3 regions of the Paenibacillus liaoningensis genome follow, and region 1 is predicted to be linked to each of the others. Evidence: riboswitches for the same ligand, from Rfam matches in the RefSeq annotation. Region 1 holds a riboswitch; each other region holds the start of a gene.
What was found. Region 1 has a riboswitch for cyclic di-GMP ahead of AC6B99_RS11890 (condensation domain-containing protein). Riboswitches for the same ligand answer to the same signal wherever they lie in the genome.

Region 1 (6,448 bases):
CCGATCAAGATGAAGGAGCCATGCGGCTGAATGCTCTGCATTTGGCTGGCATAACGAGTGATGCGATCCTCCTCTTCAATAAAATCAAAAGCGTGAACGCGATAATTAGGCAGCTGGTCCGCAAGCTCCTTGAACACAATGCCATACCCAAGCACCGGAGGGAAAGCAAATAAATGGGGGCCACCCTTAGGGTTAAGCAGCGTCAGATGCGCTGAAGCCCTAGACACCGTTTGCCCACTTTCAGCCCATTCCTGCAAATAAGCTGCAATTTCGGCAATTGTCGGCGTCTCAAACAATAATTTTATGGGGATGTCGATCTGAAATTCCTTTAGCATGATAGAACAAAGCGTCATCGCTTTCAGCGAATGACCCCCTAGAGCAAAAAAATCATCATGAATACCGACTCGTGCTACCCCGAGTACCTGAGACCATACTACAGCGAGCCTGGCCTCCGTATCATTGCGAGGAGGTGCGTAGTGTTCGGATTCATTCATGAACTCCGTCATTGCAGGCAAGCTTCGCCGATCCACTTTTCCATTGACGGTCAACGGCAGTCGCTCAAGAAAAACAATGGTTGGCGGAACCATATAGTTTGGCAACATGCTTAGCAAATAATTGCGAAGCTGATTCTTGCTTAACTCCATTTGAGGCTTCAATACAACATAAGCGCAAAGCGATGCCTCGCCCGAAGCACGCCATGCAACAGACAGGAGCGCTTCTTTAACCTGCTCAAGTTTTACAATCTGTTTCTCGATCTCACCTAGCTCAATACGATGGCCGCGAATTTTCACTTGATCGTCGACGCGCCCTATAAACTCGATATTCCCATCGGGCAGCCACCTTGCCAAATCACCACTGCGGTAAATACGCTCTCCTTGTACAAACGGATTTGGAGCAAATTTCTCTGCGGTTAAAGCTGTCCGATTCAAATACCCTAGCGCCAGCCCCTCACCGCCCAGGATAAGCTCCCCGACCGCTTCAATCGGCTGAAGCTGATCCGTCTCATTTACAATATAAGCTGAAGTCTGATTAAGCGGCTTGCCAATGGGGATGGAAGCCATATCCTCCGAAAGCGCATGAACCGGATAGAAGGTCGCAAACACCGTACTTTCCGTTGGGCCATATACATGAATGATTTTATCCGGTCCCATGCTATGCAGCGCTTTGCGTACATGATTCACCGATGAGCGTTCTCCGCCGAACAGCACCTTGCGGATGCTCTTCATCCACGAATCCTCCTCATCTACGAGCAGATTGAACAGCGCCGTCGTGACGAACATGACCGTAATTTTCTCTTCTTTAATGAACTGTACAAGCTTGCCAGCATGCATAATCGTATCGCTTGGAGCAAGCACCAGTGCAGCCCCATTTAACAATGCGCCGAATAAGTCAAAGGTGAAGCCGTCAAAAGCATAATTGGATAACGACAGTACTTTGTCATTCTTAGTTATTTCAATATAGTTCGTATTAATCGCAATCCGCGAAATATTGGCATGTGTGATCAGTGCCCCCTTAGGCTGGCCAGTCGTACCAGAGGTGTACATTACATAAGCAAGCCTGTCCAAGCCTCCGGGAGTCGTCGCTAATGTGTTTATTGGCGCATCCTCAGTGTCCAAATTGCTGGCGGCAGCTTCATTATACAGCTCTGGTTCATCGAGGTACAGAAGGGTTCCTTGATACTCTACTTTCTCGATAACGCTTGTCAACGAATACTGCGTGAGCAGCAGCTTCGCTCCGCTATCCTCCAGCATGTAGCTGATTCGCTGCTCTGGGTACGCAGGATCGATCGGGACGTACGCCGCCTCAGCCTTAAGAACGGCTAATATAGCTGCAATCATATCTGATGAGCGGTGAACGAGCAGACCAACGATAGTCCCGTCGTTAACTCCTCTGCCGCGAAGCACGTAAGCGAGCTTATTTGCACGAGCGTTCAGCTCAGCATAAGTAAATAATCCATCTGGAGCAGAAAGGGCAAGATGTTCCGGCGTATTCTCCACCTGCCATTCGAATCGCTGAGCAAGCGTCATATTGCTTGCTGCTGCCATTTCCCCGTCCCGGCCATCCAGACGGTTAAAAGCGAATAAGCGATGTGCTTCTTCCTCAGGCACAATTCCAAGCTCACCAAGCGGCTTATTGGACTCCCTCACGAGCTGGCGAATCATGTGGATGAGCTGCGCCTTCAAGCGATTGATGAAGGAGCTTTCATACACATTGGCATTGTATGCTAGCTTCATCACCATCTCCTTGCCAGGCCCAGCGAGTAAATGAAGATCATAATGGCTTTTTTCGAAAATATGAATGTCATCCATCGCAAATCCCAGATTCTGCTCTTCACTTTGTTTGCCAGCCTCTTGAAGCGGATAATTCTCGAACACAACAATATGATCAATTAACGTCTGCTGGCCTATTCGGCTCTGGATATTATAAAGCGGCACGTACTGATGCGCTTCGGTCTGCACCGAGAGTCTCTGCATTTCCGTTATTAATTGCTTGAAGGTCATATCCGGTACGATCTGAACACGGGTTGGGATTACGTTGATAAACAGGCCCACCATGCTCTCCACACCGCTAATCTCAGCGGGACGACCCGATACAACTGCTCCAAACAACACATCGCTGCTGCGCTGATAACGGCTAAGCAGAATAGCCCAAACGGCTTGAATCGCTGTGCTTAACGTAACCTGATGCTCTCTTGCCAGTCTAGAGAAAGCCTCACTGTCTTCCTCTCCAAGCTTAAAATGAAGCTCGCCTGACGAATAACCTTCCTCCCTGCGTCTGCTGCGCTGCTCGGCGAAAGACTCCTGCCCCTCAAATTCAGCTAAATAGCTCGACCAAAAGACAAGCGAAGCCTCCTTATCCTGCTTGCCAAGCCAGTTGATATATTCCTTATATGGTTTCGAGACGGGCAGCTCGTATGGCTTATGATTCAGCAAGGCGCTGTATATCTGAAACAGCTCCTTTACAATAATGCCAAAGCACCAGCCGTCCAGCATAATGTGGTGATAGCTCCATATCCATTCATACGTGTCCTCACCTGTCTTAAAAACGGTCGTCCGCATTAAAATATCTTTGGACAGATCAAATCCCAGCATTTTATCCTGCTGCTTGAAGGCAGCAAGCTGTCGCTGCTGCTCTTCTTGGGGCTGATCACATAAATCTATTTCCTGAACATGGAACGCTCGCTGCTTGAATACAACCTGAACCGGCCGGTTGATTTTCTCGTGGAGGAATACGGTACGAAAAATATCGTACCGATCCATCAACACGTTCATGCTTTGTTCCAGCAAATCTTTGCGAAATGAGCCTTTCACCGAAATGGCCAGTTGCTCCATATAATAGCTCTGTCCGGGGTGCAGAAGCGTGTGAAACAGCATGCCCTCTTGCATAGGCGATAAAAAATAAATATCTTGTACTTGATCCTTCTGAAAAGTAATCCCGTTCACCTGTGCTAGGCCTCCTTCTATCCATTCCGCAGCAAATTAAGCTGCGCGCAAATTCATTCTCTTAGCCAAACTTCTCTGCCAGCATGTCAAAAATATCTCCGACCTCTTCGAGCTGCAATTCACTCGCCGTAAAGTCGCTTGGTGTGAAATCTCTGTCCGTCTTGGCTGTGCAACACTGAATTAATACAAGCAAATGATGGTGGAAGCGATCCATCAGCTGATCTATCGTAGCTCGCAAATATTGCTTTTTATTGTAGGCGCAAGACACAACGAGGCGTTCGCCTCTTACCATACCGCTTAAGCTGAGCGCATACAGCGCTTCAGATTCCGGGCTTGTTTGCGCGCCCATATCGTATACGGATGGTGAAAGCAAGTCTGTTTGCACCTCGCTGTCGAATTGCCCCAAATAGTTGAAGCTGATTTCCGGTTTGAATGAGAAGGTGAGCCCTGCTTTATGCTCATCAGTTGCCAAATATCGCAGCAGGCCATAACCGATTCCCTTATTGGGAATATGGCGCAAATCTTCTTTCACCCGTTTTATTTGATAGGCTAAATCGTCCGTATAGCTCATGTCGAGCACAACCGGATATTGGGAGGTAAACCAGCCTACCGTTCGTGATACGTTAATAGCTACAGCTACCGGCATAATCACCTCCAGCTTGACTACTGAATCGGCTGGTTTGCCATTTTGCTGGACAACGGTTTTGTTCCCTTCCTGCGGCAATCCATTCCCTCATGCGATCTAAGCTTGAGAAAACCGCTCAAATTGGCAATACTCGTTCCGGGGTAAAACTGCTCGGTATACCAAATTCGTTTTTGCGCATGTGTTAATGGATAATAAAAACGTTTCATCAAATTACCCCCAATAACTTGTTTTGATAAATAAAAAACTGCCCGGATTTTGGACAGTCTGCTCCCATTTTCCAGCAACCTGTCAACCGTAGCATCGTCTGATGCCTTAGGCCATGGCTTTGCGTCCCTATGTTTCCATAGGTATGCCTTTATCCATTTTATGTTTGTTTTATTCCATTCCTAATCTATAAACAATCCGTTCGGCAAATAGTTACGTTTTTTACATTTTTTTATATTTTCATTCGACAAAAAGTTTTTGGGAGAGGGGTCCTATTAATATGAAGAGAATGAAAGTCTATGGGAGGAGACGAAACTTGGATAGACTAGAACGAAATAATCCTGCGCAGATTTATCTTCCTTGATACGTAACGCTATGAAAATTTTAAAACAAAAAAGCCGCCATTTAGGCGGCATCAGGCTGTCGAGAAGGTCTCGACAGCCATCTTTATAAGCATTCAGTTTAACGCATCACCGCGTTTCTGTGGTATCGATTTTTCCTTTATTGTCTAAAAGGTTCGGCATATGTATTCACAAGATAATGGGCGTCCAGCCATTGATCCGCTTATTCTTTTCAAGATCATCTTTCTGGGCTATTTCTTCAGGTGTCAGCTTTATGGAAAGAGCAGCTGCAGCATCCTCAATATGCGATATTTTTGTAGCACCAACAATAGGTGAGGTTACAGGTTCTTTCTGAAGAGTTTCAGGCTTTTATCAATCTCGCTCATAATGGCCTTTCGAGAAAGTCCGGCACCGTTTGGACCTGCGTGCGCCCATTCAACTTAGTAGCCAGCACGATTTCATCCCGATTTGCATATTCCTTTAAAGCAGGTCCAATAACCGCCTCACTTGATCCGGCTGAATATACATTAGCTGTATCAAAAAAATTGATACCAAGCTCTAGTGCTTTTTTAATAACGGGACGACTGTCTGCTTCATTAATAATCCATTGATGCCCTCCTTGCACGGCTACTCCGAAGCCCATACAGCCCAGACAAATTCGGGATACTTCCAAGCCCGTATTTTCGAGTTTCACATATTCCATTTGATTGTTCCTCCATTTATTCATTATTTTTCAACAAACGTTTTACAAATAAAGTGAACAGCAGCAAGGAAATTGCAACGGACAAAGCGCTGACCGTGAATAACGCCTGATAGCTCATGTACTGGGAAACCCAGCCTAGCACGATCGCACCGAGCCCGATGCCAAGATCATTAGCGGTCGATATCGAGGCGTTGGCAACTCCGATTCGCTCTGGATGGGCCAGACGTATCGTTGCCGCTTGAAGGGACGGCTGCGCGGAGCCAAACCCGATGCCATATAAAATCGCCGCAACAAGCACACCGCCTAAGCCGGTCGACATGCTGAGCACAATCAAGGCGCCAATCGTAATGACAAGGGCTGGTACGATAACAGAAATCTCTCCGTATCGATCCGAAAGTTTTCCCGAAATGGGACGGCTGAGTGCCAGTGATGCAGCAAAGGCCAGAAAGAATGCGCCGGAATTGACCTGAATCGACTTAGCGAACAGCGGAACAAATGTTGTAATGCCCCCATACGCGATAAACAGAAAAAAGACGGATGCCGCAATCGGCAAAACCGATTTTTCGAACAATTCTATTTTTCTTACGCCCGTTTTGGGCTGGAAGGGCATTTTTGCTCCTAACGTCAGGAGCAGCGCTATCGCAGAGAGGACGACGGCGATTAAAAACAAAGCGCTGTACGACTGGTTCTCTGTCACCCAGAGCCCGAACATCGGACCGACTGCCATAGCCAAGGTCATGGATGTGCTGAACCATCCCATTCCTTCGCCGCGGCGGCCCGCTGGAATCATGTCTGTAATCGCTGTCATTGAGGCGGTTGTAGAAACGGCCCAGCTCATCCCATGCAAAATTCTGAGCCCCATCAGCACAACAATTCCTCCAACCCAGTTATACATATACATTGCCAGGATGAACAGAATAAGCCCCCAAATGAGAAACGGGCGCCTGCCGAATCGGTCCAGCATCCCGCCGACGATGGGGCGAAAAATAACGGCGGACAGCATAAACGCGCCCATCGCCAGCCCGACCTGCGATTCGCTGCCTCCCATCTGTGTGATGAATAGCGGCATCGTCGGATACAGCATATAAAAGGCATTAAACAAAAATAGGTT
Region 2 (6,448 bases), on a different contig from region 1:
AGCATGCTTCCCGCTTTCTCCTGATCGAAGTCCTTATAAAAGTCACTGAAAAAACGAAGGGCATCCTTCACCCGCATCCACGACTCGGTTACCGGCTGATCCGGCATAAAGGACGTAACCGCCTTCGTCCCGATGCCAATCGGCTCCCCGCAAATTCGAACGCTTCCTGAGGTTGGCTGAATGAGTCCTGCCGCCAGCTTCATGAGTGTACTCTTGCCGCTGCCATTGCTGCCAAGCAGACCAATAATTTTGCCAGCTTCCAGGTTTAAATTAATATTATGCAGCGCTTTTCTCGATCCGTAAGTTTTCGTTACGGCTTGCAGTTCAACTATCTTCTTCATTCGTTTATTCTCCCCCCGCCTATTTCTGATCTTCCTTGCTAACCGCTTCCGTAACAATCGCTACAATGTCATCCTTCTTAAAGCCCAAATCGCGCATCCCCTGAATGAAACGTCCGAGCAAATCAGCCGCCATTTCTTTCTTAATGCTCACAATCGCCGCCTCCTCGCTCGTTACATATCTTCCAAGTCCCCGTCTTGTTTCGACGATGCCTTCACGCTCCAGCTCCTGAAAAGTACGCTGGATCGTATTCGGATTGATTTGCAGCTCCACTGCAAGCTCGCGCACCGAATCGATTTTATCGCCGGGATTAAGCTTCCCGCTAATAATTTGCTGTTTAATGTAGTTCATGATCTGGATGTAGATCGGCTGGTTGTTGTCAAATTCAATCGGCATAAGTCACCTCCGTGTTAATGTGTTAGTGTTATATCTAAATAGTACACTAATATTCTGTTGTTGTAAAGAGTTGGATAAAAAAAAGGCTGCCTCCAATCGCCCACGGGCGCTGAAAGCAGCTATTTCATTGATGCTATTCCATTTTCCAATCCGCTCTAAAGGCTAGCTTACACCTTGAATACAGCCGCTTTTTCACGCAAATTAGTGGAAGAGCCCTGCAGTTTCTCAGCCAGCTCTTGAAGCTGAATCGATACCTCGAATTGATCTTCGGACATACCGCTCATCTGCTCCATTTTGCCATTTACCTCGGAGGAGGTTTGCAGCAGCTTGTCTACTGAGCCAACAATATCGGTAATGCCTTTTGTAATTTCATCAATGCCGACAGAAATTTCGCCCATTTGCTCGGACAATACGCTGCTTTGATTTTCCAGACCATTAAACATTTCGCTAGCCGTCACCGATGCCTGCTTCGTCGTTTCTATCACTTCCGAGAAGCTGCTCAAGCTTTGGCTGCTGTCGGCAAAATCGTTCTGAATAAGCTTAAGCTCCTTCGTAATATCTTTGGAAATGATATCGGTCTGGCTCGACAGCTTGCGAATTTCCTCCGCTACTACAGCAAAGCCTCTGCCATGCTCGCCTGCACGCGCCGATTCAATCGAAGCATTCAGCGACAATAAATTCGTCTGTGTGTTCAAATCCTGAATGCCGCCCAAAAACTTCGTTACATTATTGTAGCGCTCATTGATTCGGTCGAAGGACTCGGTAACTCGGGCAAATTGCTGCACCGTCTGATTCACCATCTGCACAACGCCCTTCATATCGGTGGAGCCTATACGCGATGACTCTCTCATTTCTTTCATGTCGCGATTAATATATTCGGTTGAAGCCGCAATTTGCTGCGAGCTTGCCGATATTTGCTCCGTTACGGCCGAGATCGAAGTTGCATCATCATACTGGGTCATCAAAATCGTTTTGCCGTTGCCAATCTCTTCCTTCACCTGCTCGGAAGCGTTCTGATTGCGAACAATCATATCGCCCATATTGCGCGAGGCTTGCAGAACAACCGTGCTTACATCCATAGTCGAACGAAGGGTGTCACGAAGCTCACTTCCCATTTGCGCCAGCGAGCGGTCAATTTGACCAAATTCATCTTGGCGATCCAGCTTCTCATCATAGGTGAAATCGTTATTTTGATAAGCGGTAATACGCTTCATTAAACCAACGATGCCTTTTTTTACATTCCGGCTTAACGAATACGACATGAGGAACGGCAGTACTGCCAGCAAAACAATATTGATGATAATAATCGTATTGGCAGCTGCAATACTTTTATTTAATGTCTCCTGTGTAGCGACCGTATCCACTTCGAGCCAATTTTCTACCGTTTCATTCGCAAAGCTGAGAACAATCGTATATGTACTGACAAGCTGTTTGACCTTGGCGGAGCGGTCTTCAATGGTTAGCAGGCTGTGATTGCCGTTTTCTTTATTAAGCTGCTCCAGTGCAAGGCCAAACACATTGCCTTGGTTCGAATAGGCGGTGCCGTTATCCCCGTGAGGATATTTTTCATCCAGGTACGCTAGTGTAACCTTCAATTTTTCTACCCGCTCGGGCATCGACTTAAGTGCCAAGTTGATTCCATCGTCGCCGGTGCTGCCGTTTTCTACGGCATCAATCATCGAAAGCAGCGTGCGCAGCATCGAATCCGATATCCCTTGATATTCTTTTTTGGCCTCCTGAAGCTCATTTGAAGCTTTCACTGCACTTCTAACCGAAGCATTTTGCATAAAAATCCACCCGCCAGCGACGACGTTGAACAAGGTGATTAATGAAGTGATAAACAACAGCTTCGTTGTAACCTTTTGTTTCTTCAAGAAATCAGAAATCCTTGATGTCCATTTTAACCATTTTGCCTCTCTCAATCGGTTAATCATCATTTTCTCTCCATCTCTCCTATTACACTGAAAAAACAAAAGCTATCCAATCACCGCGACGAATTGAACAGCTGAATCAGCCTATAGTCCTGTACCGGTGGTTTGGCTGCCATAGTTCAATACCTTAGGCCCATAACTTTGCGCCCCTATCTTTCAATAAGTTTGCCTTTTTCAGTATGTAATTTTCTATTTATTTCGACACTTTTAAAGTATAATTTAGGAAAACCTTTTTGTAAATTATAAAAAGCGAGATTATCTGACATGATACTTTGAAACTAGTGCCTAACAACGTTATAATATTAGCGAATGCTAGCTATTAATGAGATTTTAGGGGGGACAAGATGGATTTTCGACTAGATTTAATTGAGGATAAAATCGAATTTTTTGAGGCTTTTGACTTACGTACGCTCGAAAAGCACATTGACCAGCAAATTGAAGCGAATAAAGCACTGCTATTACAAGTTCATGCGATTAGTCATCATGCGGTGTTTCATCCCGATCGCGGGAAAATGCTGTACAGCGCAGTCGTTCATTTTAAAGTTAAAAAATAGGCCAATTCGGGCATTTGAACGCTGCCCGAATTTTTTTCAAAAAAATTTAAAAAAGGTATTGCATCCTCCTAAAGTTCTGTGGCATAATACATCTTGTGTCCGATACATAACCGCGCCGTTGTAGCTCAATTGGTAGAGCAACTGACTTGTAATCAGTAGGTTGGGGGTTCAAGTCCTCTCGACGGCACCATTTTTTTCCCGGGACGTAGCTCAGCTTGGTAGAGCACCTGGTTTGGGACCAGGGGGTCGCATGTTCAAATCGTGTCGTCCCGATATTTTATAAGTTGTTTCAAGCAGGCCCTCTAACTTAGAAGGGTTTTTTATTTTTTTCATTAAAAATAAACCGCGCTTAGCTGGAAGTTTTGCTGCCCCCGCTAAGCGCGGCTTTTCTTTTGCCCCAATAGATTCATTAATGATGCTGCCGAATCATCGCCTCTGCGGTGAGCAGCCCTGACATGGCAACCATCGGCGTTCCCCCGCCGGGATGGGTCGTTCCGCCCGCAAACCATAGTCCGCGCAAATCCGCACGATTGGACGGCCGCAAAAACGTCTGCTTTGCTGAATTCGAGGAAATGCCATAGATGGCGCCGCGAAATGCCGACGTATCCCGCTCCAAATCCTCCGGTGTATACAAAGCAAGCTGCTCTGCTTCCCGATCCAGTCCCTCCAAGCCAGCCAGCTGCTTCATCAGACGGCCCTGATAGCGCTCCGCCTCCCGCTCCCAGCTCCAAGCGTCCGACGTATACGGGGCATTCGCCAAAATAAACAGGTTGCTGCCTCCTTCCGGCGCCAGTTCCTGTTCCATATAGGCGGAACAGCATACATAAATCGCAGGATCGGCAGGAGCCTCGCGGCGCGCGAAAATCGCCGAAAATTCCTCCCCATACCTTTCCGGATAAAATACAGTATGATGCAGCAGCTTATCGTAACGTCTGCGTATGCCTGCAAGAGTGACAAAGCCGGACAGAGAAGGCTCGTAAGTTGAAATATGGCGATTCGTCATGGCAGGCCGCAGCTGCTCGCCGAGCAAATCGCGGCATACGGACAGCACATCTCCGTTCGCGAGCACCAGATCGGCTGGCACAAAACCGCATTCCGTCTCTACTCCGCTTACGCCGCCGCCTTTTGCAGCAATGCACTGCACACGCACCGAGGTGCGTATTTCCGCCCCCATTTCCTCCGCAAGCTGGCGCAGACCTTCAACGATGCTGTAGGTGCCGCCTCGAACACCAAAAACGCCAAGCTCTGTCTCGACATGCGGCAGCATCGCGAAGATTGCTGGCGCCCGATCAGGAGCTGATCCGACATAGGTCGCATAACGTCCAAACAAGGCCAGTGTGTTGGGATGGCGAAAATAGCGGCGCAGCAGCATAGCGGCAGCAAGTCCTCCCGGTCCGGCGCCTACAACAGCAACATGCCTGGTCTTCATTTATAGTCTCTTCCTTCCCATGCTAGAATCAGCTTTCTATAAATGCCCGTCATAGACGGCTCGATCCGCAAATTCGCCTGAGCCGCAGCCGGTTATATCGCAAAATCGCTATAAACGGCAAATTGGCCGCCAGCGCGTAGCCTACCATTAAATAGCCATACAAAGGCTCGTTCCAGATGAAAAATAACGGCGCGGGCACGATGGACAGCCAGTGCGTCCATTCGCCTCTGAGCGTTTCCCCCATGTACTCCTGGTAATAGGCTTGGCCGCGCTTAGCAAGCCTTTTCTTCTGGAATCCCCTGCGGAACAAAAAGCTGCCATCCGGCACGCTGTCCTTCCAGGAGCGGATGAACAGCACCTGCTCGTAGAAACGCTCCTCGCCGCTTTTATCAGGCTGCTTCGGCTCTGCTCCTCTGCCGAAGTGCCGCTTCTCCTTGCTGCGCTCCGCTTTGCGCACTGTCCCGCCTGCTCCTGCTCCTGCTTCTGGTCTTGCAAACCAGCGCTGTGGCAAGCTCGTATGAAAATAGGAGACGCCGAGATGGACGAGCAGCCATCCGCCAATATTCAGAGCGAGCACAGCCAGCGACGGCAATGCCTGCGCGCTCATAGCTTGCCTCGTTCCCGGCTGCCCATTGAAACGACTCGCCCTTTCCAAGAAACCTTCCTCCTAATGAAGGTCGAGAACAGCGAATAAGCGAAAAATAACAGAAACAAACTGAGCGGCAATGGGTACAGCAGTGCTGTCCAGCCCTTAAAACTCCCGGTTTTGCGCAGCCATAGCCCGAGCTGCAAGCTGTATGCCGCATAGCAGGCGACGCCTGTTCCCAGCAGCCAATAATCCGCCTCGACCTGCCCCCCAATTGAAGCAAGCATAAGGGTCACAGCCGATACGGCTCCGGCCAGCCACAGCGATACAGCGCAGGCTACGAAGGGCGCGTTCGATGCAGCGCCTGCTGCGAAGCTTTTGCTCCAGCCGCGGAACATGCTGTTCAGGCCGTCCGGGTACATTCTAAAGGAAATTTTTTCGCAGCCCATAAAATTGGACACCGGCATTTGATCAGAGCTAAAGGCTCGCCCCAGCTCGAAATGCTCCAATACTTTGCCCCGTACTGCCTCATGCCCGCCGATGCGGAAATAGTCATCCCGGCGGCATATGAGGCAAGGCCCAAACGCTCCCGCCCGGCTGTCGCCGTCGCCAACCGAAGCGATGACAATCAGATTGAAGAAAGCAGACAGCTGCTCATAAGCACGCTCCATTCGGTGGTAAGGCTGCACCGATACGAGTCCGCCAGCCTCCTTCTGGCTGGCGGCCAGCAGTTGTAAAGCATCCTTTTCCAGTTCCACATCCGCATCCAGAAAAACAAGCAGCTCGCCTTGCGCTGTTTTGGCTCCCGTCCAGCAAGCCCAGCTTTTGCCGATCCAGCCGTCTGGCATCTCCTCCGCCCGAATGACAAGGGCGCCATTCGCGGCAGCAAGGCTTGCCGTTGCATCCTCCGAGCCGTCATCGACAACGATTACTTCTACATGACTTAGCTTCTGCCGCTGCAAGGCGTGCAGCAGCTTGCCGATATTAGCCGCTTCATTGCGTGCCGGAATGATGACAGAAATGGAGATCGGAACAGCGCTATTTTTCATGCCTGCTCCGTTCGCATCATCTGCCCCATTCCATTCATCTCCCTCATGAATGTCCCAATCCGGCAGCCGGCTTACCCGATTTTGCAGCAGCAGGCCGCACAGCCAGCCGAAAACAGCCCAAATGATCGAGAAACTCATCGCTTCCCCCTCCTTCTCCCGTACAT
Region 3 (6,448 bases), on a different contig from region 1:
TGTGGGCGGCAAGCGGGCTGGGCGCTATCGGTCCCCATTTATGAATTTTCAAATGGAGACGGAGACGAAGCAGCTTGTGCTTCATGCGGCTGGCGCCGCTGCGGGAGAGCTGGCGGAGCCTCCTTTTTCAATAGAGTGGAAATATGATTTGTGGATTGACGAGCATTTATCTGGCCGATTTCATATTCGGCTGCATATTCAGGGGGAACAGTAACGATGAGTGGAAATGTATTAGAGCAATTGTATGAGCAGGTAAAAGCGGCTATTGCCGACGCGGCAGTAGCGGGCGGGCTCGCAGCGCGCGAGGAGCTGCCAGCATTCGTGCTGGAGGTGCCTAAGGATAAAGAGCATGGCGACTTGGCGACCAATGCAGCGATGCAGCTTACCAAGCTGGCGAAAAAAAATCCGCGGATGATTGCCGAAACGATTATCGCGAATCTCGATTATGCGAAAGCATCGATTCAATCGGCTGAAATTGCCGGCCCAGGCTTCATTAACTTCCGCATGGACAAAAGCTACTTGTACGCCGTCGTTGGCGAGGTTGTCGCAGGTGGCGACAACTACGGACGCACGCAAATCGGCGCAGGCAAGCGTGTGGAGATGGAGTTCGTCAGCGCGAATCCGACGGGCAGCCTGCATCTTGGACATGCACGCGGCGCAGCAGTAGGCGATGCACTGTGCAATGTGCTTGAATATGCGGGCTATGAAGTGACCCGCGAATATTATATTAACGATGCCGGCAATCAGGTGAACAACCTGGCGAAGTCGATTGAAGCGCGCTACCAGCAGGCGCTGGGCAAGGAAGCGGAGATGCCGGAGGATGGCTACCACGGCGCGGATATTGTCGGCTTTGGAGAGCTGCTTGCCGAGCAGGAGGGCGATCGTCTGCTGAGCTTGAGCACAGAGGACCGTCTGGAGTTTTTCCGCAGGTTCGGCCTGGAGCGCGAGCTGGACAAGATCAAGCATGATCTTAATCGCTTCCGCGTCGGCTTCGATATCTGGTACAGCGAAACGTCGCTTTACAAGAACGGCAAGGTTGAACAGGCGCTTGAGGCGCTTAAGGAGAAGGGCCACGTCTATGAGGAAGAGGGCGCAACCTGGCTCGACACGATGCCTTTCGGCGACGATAAAAACCGCGTGCTCGTCAAAAATGACGGCTCCTACACGTATTTGACGCCGGACATCGCGTACCATATGGACAAGTACAGCCGCGGCTACGACCGTATGATCAACATTTGGGGCGCAGACCACCACGGCTACATTCCGCGCGTTAAAGCGGCGATGGAGGCGTTAGGCAACGACCCAGGCAAGCTGGTCGTGTTGATTGCCCAGATGGTCAGCCTGTTCCAGGACGGCGAAAAGGTGAAAATGTCCAAGCGTACCGGCAAAGCGGTTACGATGCAGGATTTGATGGATGAGGTAGGCGTAGACGCCATCCGTTATTTCTTCACGATGCGCAGCATGGACTCGCATCTGGATTTTGATATGGATCTCGCGATTTCTACATCCAACGAGAATCCGGTGTTTTATGTGCAATATGCGCATGCGCGTATTTGCAGCATTTTCCGCCAGGCGCAGGAGCAGAGCCTCGCGCTGCTGCCGCTTGAACAGATCGACCTCAGCAAGCTAACGTCGGAGGCTGAATACGACCTGCTGCGCAAGCTCGGCGAGCTGCCGCAGGAAGTGGCGGAGGCGGCGGAGCAATATGCGCCGCATCGCATCATTCGCTATGTATATGAACTGGCCTCCCAGTTCCACAGCTATTACAGAGCAGAACGCGTCATTACCGAGGACGCGGCGCAGACTCAGGCGCGCCTTGCGCTGCTTGGCGCTATTCGCACCGTCATTGCGAATGCGCTCCGCCTCGTGGGCGTTTCGGCTCCTCAGCAAATGTAATATTCCCATGCAGACAAAGATCAGCCTTTGCGGCAGCGGTGGCAGACAGCTACCCTTGCAGCAAGGGCTTTTTTTCTTGAAAATGGTGCATAATACGTTTTAAAGAAAAATGCCCAGCCAAATAGCAGCGATTTAACTTTACTTTAACCAAGGAATGCTATTATACTAATTGTCGAAAAATGGACAACATCATAGAGAGCGAGGGAAAAGTCATGAGAGGCGATGAGTCCGATTTGCCTATTGTATCGATCGTCATGCCCTGCTATAACGAGGAAGAAGCGCTGCCGGAAACGGTGCGGCAAATGTCCCTGCTGCTGGAACGGCTGGTGAAGGAGAGAAAGGTGTCCGAGCACAGCAAAATGCTGCTTGTAGACGATGGCAGCCGCGATAAAACGTGGTCGCTCATTGATTCCTTTCACCGGAGCAACCGTTTTGTGAGCGGGCTGAAGCTTTCCCGGAACGTCGGGCATCAGCGGGCACTTCTGGCGGGCTTGTTGACGGCGAAGGAGTATGCGGATTGCATTATTTCCATCGATGCCGATTTGCAGGACGATATTACGGTGATCGACAAGTTTATTGAGAAGTACAAGCAGGGCTATGAAGTCGTGTACGGCGTGCGGAACAAACGAACGACCGATACGATGTTCAAAAAGTTCAGCGCGCAATTTTTCTACAAACTAATGATTAAGCTTGGTGTAAACGTCGTTTATAATCATGCGGATTACCGGATGATGAGCAAGAAGATCGTTGATAAGCTGGAGGAGTACCAGGAGGTCAATCTATTCCTGCGTGGCATTATTCCTACCATCGGCTTCAAATCCGACAGTGTGTACTACGATCGTCTGGAGCGAACCGCCGGCGAATCGAAATACCCGTTGAAAAAAATGCTTATCTTCGCATGGGAGGGCATTACCTCCTTTAGCGTATCTCCTATCCGCGCAGTGTCGGTTGTCGGCTTTTTTATGTCGGTCATGAGCCTCGTGTTCGCCCTTTATGTATTCGTCAGGCATTTGCAGGGAAACACGGTATCCGGCTGGAGCTCGATGATTCTTTCGATTTGGTTCATTGGCGGCATTCAGCTGCTGTGCATTGGACTAATTGGCGAATATATCGGCAAAATTTACATTGAAACGAAGAAACGCCCGAAATACTTCGTGGAAACCGTGCTGCATAACGTTGTGCCAGCGGAAACGAAATCGCAGCAATTACAAGAGACGAGGTGACGAATGGAATCGCTGCTGCTTAAAGCAAAATCGAATACGCAAGTTTTGATCTTCCTGCTCTCCTTGTTTGTCATTACGAGAATATTGCTTTATTTTGCAGGCTTTCTCGGCATGAATCTGTTTCCGAACTATCAAATTCCGCCGGACTATACGGTCGTGCAGGGGCATGATTTCACATCGAGCCAGCTCTCGATCCAGACGGATATTTCACAGCTGAAGAAGCCGAGCTTCGAGGATCTAAGGAAATTTGACAGCGTATGGTACTTGGGAATTGCCGAAAATGGCTATGATACGTATAACATCAACGAATCGCATCCTAGTGCAAATTGGGTGTTTTTCCCTTTATACCCTTTGTTAGTCTTTTTGGTGGAGTCTATTTCTAAATACGATGCGACAGTCGTGGGATCGGTTTTATCGAATTTGTTTTTGCTCGTATCACTTTTTTATTTTTATGGCATTTGTTTAAAAAGAGGACTGAAACAGGAGCACGCCCAAGTCGCGGTGCTGCTGCTGCTCATTTTTCCGACCGCCATCTTCTATGCCGTGCCTTATACAGAGAGCCTGTTCCTCATGCTGTCGCTAATGACCGTCTATTATGCGATGCAAAAACGATATTTTCTCGCGTTTCTGTTCGGGGGCTTGTCCGCTGTGACGCGCAATTTGGGCTTCGTCAACTTGTTTTTCGTTGTGGGTACGCTGTTGATCGAACACAGGCTGTACCGTTTCAAGTGGAAGGACACGAAGTATTTAGGCTATGCAATCATTTCGGCGCTGCCGCTAGCCGGTTATCTGTTGTACATGAAATGGCTTACTGGCGATTTGCTGGCTCCGATTACCGAGCAAAGCATCAACTGGTATCGCAAGACGGTTGCTCCGTTCTCGAACTATATTCATTTTATCCAAAAGCCTTATTTCTCAGGAAATGGCGGCTGGGAAAATGGCCTGCTTGCCTTTATTATCGCGAATGCCGTCCTCGTCATTTTTGCTGCCTTTCTTATTATGCGCTGGAAAGATATTCGCCGTAATGCTCATGAATGGCTGTTTTTTGCCTATGGATTGCTGCTTATGCTCATTCCGTTCGCCAGCGCCGAATTTTTGCAGAGCATTCCACGTTATGTCATGGTTGCGTTCCCCTTCTACATTTATTTTGCGGATGTGCTGAAAAATAATAAGGCGCTGCAAATGTTTTATTTCATGATGTTTTTCCTGCTTCATATTGTGTATGCGATTTGCTACTTTAATGGATATTTTTTCGTTGTATAAATTTATGAAAAAATAAATTGACGAAATTTGCGCTTAAGGTGTACAATAGCACCATATTACTTTAGCTCGTACTTTATACCTAGATCGTTTAACGAAAAGGCAAACTCAGGGAAACCTGATGTGCGCAAAGCTACAGGGGCTTCATTCCTAACGGAATATGCTCGCCAGCTACCGAATTCAACATCGATTCTTCCTTTATTAATCAAGGTAGACTTTGTTCTTTCGGGAGCAGGGACTATCTTTTTTTTATTGCTTACACGAAAAGGCAAACTCAGGGAAACCTGATGTGCGCAAAGCTATAGGGGCTTCATCCTTTAACAGGATATGCTCGCCAGCTGCCGAAGCCCGACATAGCCTCCTTTGCCTGATGAAGGTGCGGCGTGTTCTTCGGACCACGACCATCATTCGCTCGGGGGAGGAACTTACTATGAAAACTACAAAATTCGCTCTTACACTCCTTATGCTCGCTTCGACATTACTCTGGGCACTCCCTGCTAGCGCGCAAACCAACTTTTACAACGGAGCATGGATCGGCACTTGGCCGAACCAAAGCTTGAACAACATCGCTGCCTACGAGCAACTAATCGGTGGACACCAAGATGTTGTACATACTTTTGTCAACTCGAACCAAGGGATTAATGAATGGAAGGGCTTTATGGACTATGTAAATAATAATGGTTCGATTAACCTACTTACCCTTGAGTTTAAAAATAAAAATTACAAAGAATATTCGACTGCTGATATTAATAGAGGCGTAGTAGACGCTTACCTGAAACAAACGGCAAAACAACTGGTTAACTGGCAAGCAGCTAACAAAAACCCTGAAATTTGGCTTCGCATTTTCCACGAAGGCAATGGCAACTGGTACGGCTGGGGCGTTGGCGACAGCACAGTTAACACAAACGAGACTTACAAAGCGGCATTCCAACGTGTCGTTACGATTTTCAGAGAGCAAGGCGCAACGAATGTAAAATTCATGTACAACGTAAACGCTGAAAATGTTGGCAAAAACGCATCGTTTACAGCTATGTACCCAGGCGATGCTTACGTAGACCTGCTTTCGATCGATGGCTACAACTTTGGAACGAAAGAATCGTGGAGCTCGTGGAGAAGCTTTAACGACGTATTCTACGCTTCGTACCAAGCGCTGACAAGCATTTCGAGCAAGCCGATCATTATCGCTGAAACTGGCACAACAGAAAGCGGCGGCAGCAAAAACGAATGGGTTATTGATGCGATGAATCAAGTGCAATCGCCAGCGTACAGCCAAATTAAAGGCTTGATCTGGTTCAACGAGAACAAAGAGCTGGACTGGCATATCGATTCGTCGGCTGATAGCCTGAGCGCTTACCAAACGCTGCAAAAAACGCTTTAATAGATTAGACTGGGCTAGTCGTCAAGTCCTGGTCTCAACTCTATCAAACACTGGCTGATATAATACTAAATAGGTATTCTGAGAAAACTCTAATTTCGCGTAAACCGCGTAAAATTAGAGTTTTTTCGCTTTTTTTCTACACTTTTGCCAATAAGATTACAATGTTAAGAAGAAAAATTAACTTTTAAAGGGGCAAGGATTGTGATAAGATAACTTTGAATTTGAGCCTTAGCCGCCAAAAATATCATATTTCCGGCCGATTTAACAAATATCGACAGCGAAATTAGACAGTATAGTCAATCCATGTTGTAGATTAGTCAGAAAAGGAATGGAATTATGGCGAATAAATAGAGCGCAAAGGATTGGGGTTATTTGAAAACAAAAGCTAGGTACATATTAACAACGCTATCCATTGCTATCATGATCGTGTATCTAGTATGGAGACTTGTACAAACACTCCCATCTGGCTGGTCATTAATTTTTGGATCGTTGTTACTATTTTTTGAAATCATTTCTATTTTTCAATCCGTTTTATTCCACATTCTTCTGCTAAAACCCACTGAAAGAAAGCCTGCGCCATTACCTGACAACCTTTATTCTGTGGATGTTACGATCGCTACCTACAATGAACCGCCATCCTTGGTTAGAAAAACCATACTTGCTTGTAAAAACTTGAATTATCCGGAAAATC

Region 2: linked by a shared signal. The riboswitch ahead of AC6B99_RS24960 (methyl-accepting chemotaxis protein) and the one ahead of AC6B99_RS11890 (condensation domain-containing protein) in region 1 are both predicted to bind cyclic di-GMP.
Region 3: linked by a shared signal. The riboswitch ahead of AC6B99_RS27590 (glycoside hydrolase family 26 protein) and the one ahead of AC6B99_RS11890 (condensation domain-containing protein) in region 1 are both predicted to bind cyclic di-GMP.

Annotation. Positions count from the first base shown of each region.
Region 1 covers NZ_JCAALU010000007.1:149,039-155,486, reverse strand. The annotation lists gene AC6B99_RS11895 (non-ribosomal peptide synthetase) at 1-3,443, opposite strand, end outside; gene AC6B99_RS11890 (condensation domain-containing protein) at 3,505-4,167, opposite strand; cyclic di-GMP riboswitch class I at 4,366-4,453, opposite strand; partial or broken gene AC6B99_RS11885 (transposase) at 4,806-4,943, shown strand; partial or broken gene AC6B99_RS11880 (aldo/keto reductase) at 4,994-5,337, opposite strand; gene AC6B99_RS11875 (MFS transporter) at 5,354-6,448, opposite strand, start outside.
Region 2 covers NZ_JCAALU010000017.1:3,312-9,759, reverse strand. The annotation lists gene AC6B99_RS24970 (ABC transporter ATP-binding protein) at 1-341, opposite strand, end outside; gene AC6B99_RS24965 (GntR family transcriptional regulator) at 361-735, opposite strand; gene AC6B99_RS24960 (methyl-accepting chemotaxis protein) at 903-2,609, opposite strand; cyclic di-GMP riboswitch class I at 2,763-2,846, opposite strand; gene AC6B99_RS24955 (YrzA family protein) at 3,011-3,220, shown strand; tRNA gene AC6B99_RS24950 (tRNA-Thr) at 3,335-3,410, shown strand; tRNA gene AC6B99_RS24945 (tRNA-Pro) at 3,420-3,493, shown strand; gene AC6B99_RS24940 (phytoene desaturase family protein) at 3,630-4,649, opposite strand; gene AC6B99_RS24935 (glycosyl-4,4'-diaponeurosporenoate acyltransferase CrtO family protein) at 4,699-5,304, opposite strand; gene AC6B99_RS24930 (glycosyltransferase) at 5,253-6,422, opposite strand; gene AC6B99_RS24925 (aldehyde dehydrogenase family protein) at 6,419-6,448, opposite strand, start outside.
Region 3 covers NZ_JCAALU010000020.1:110,403-116,850, forward strand. The annotation lists gene AC6B99_RS27570 (DUF1934 family protein) at 1-214, shown strand, start outside; gene argS (arginine--tRNA ligase) at 217-1,896, shown strand; gene AC6B99_RS27580 (glycosyltransferase family 2 protein) at 2,109-3,119, shown strand; gene AC6B99_RS27585 (mannosyltransferase family protein) at 3,123-4,382, shown strand; cyclic di-GMP riboswitch class I at 4,471-4,558, shown strand; cyclic di-GMP riboswitch class I at 4,637-4,725, shown strand; gene AC6B99_RS27590 (glycoside hydrolase family 26 protein) at 4,810-5,757, shown strand; gene AC6B99_RS27595 (glycosyltransferase) at 6,178-6,448, shown strand, end outside.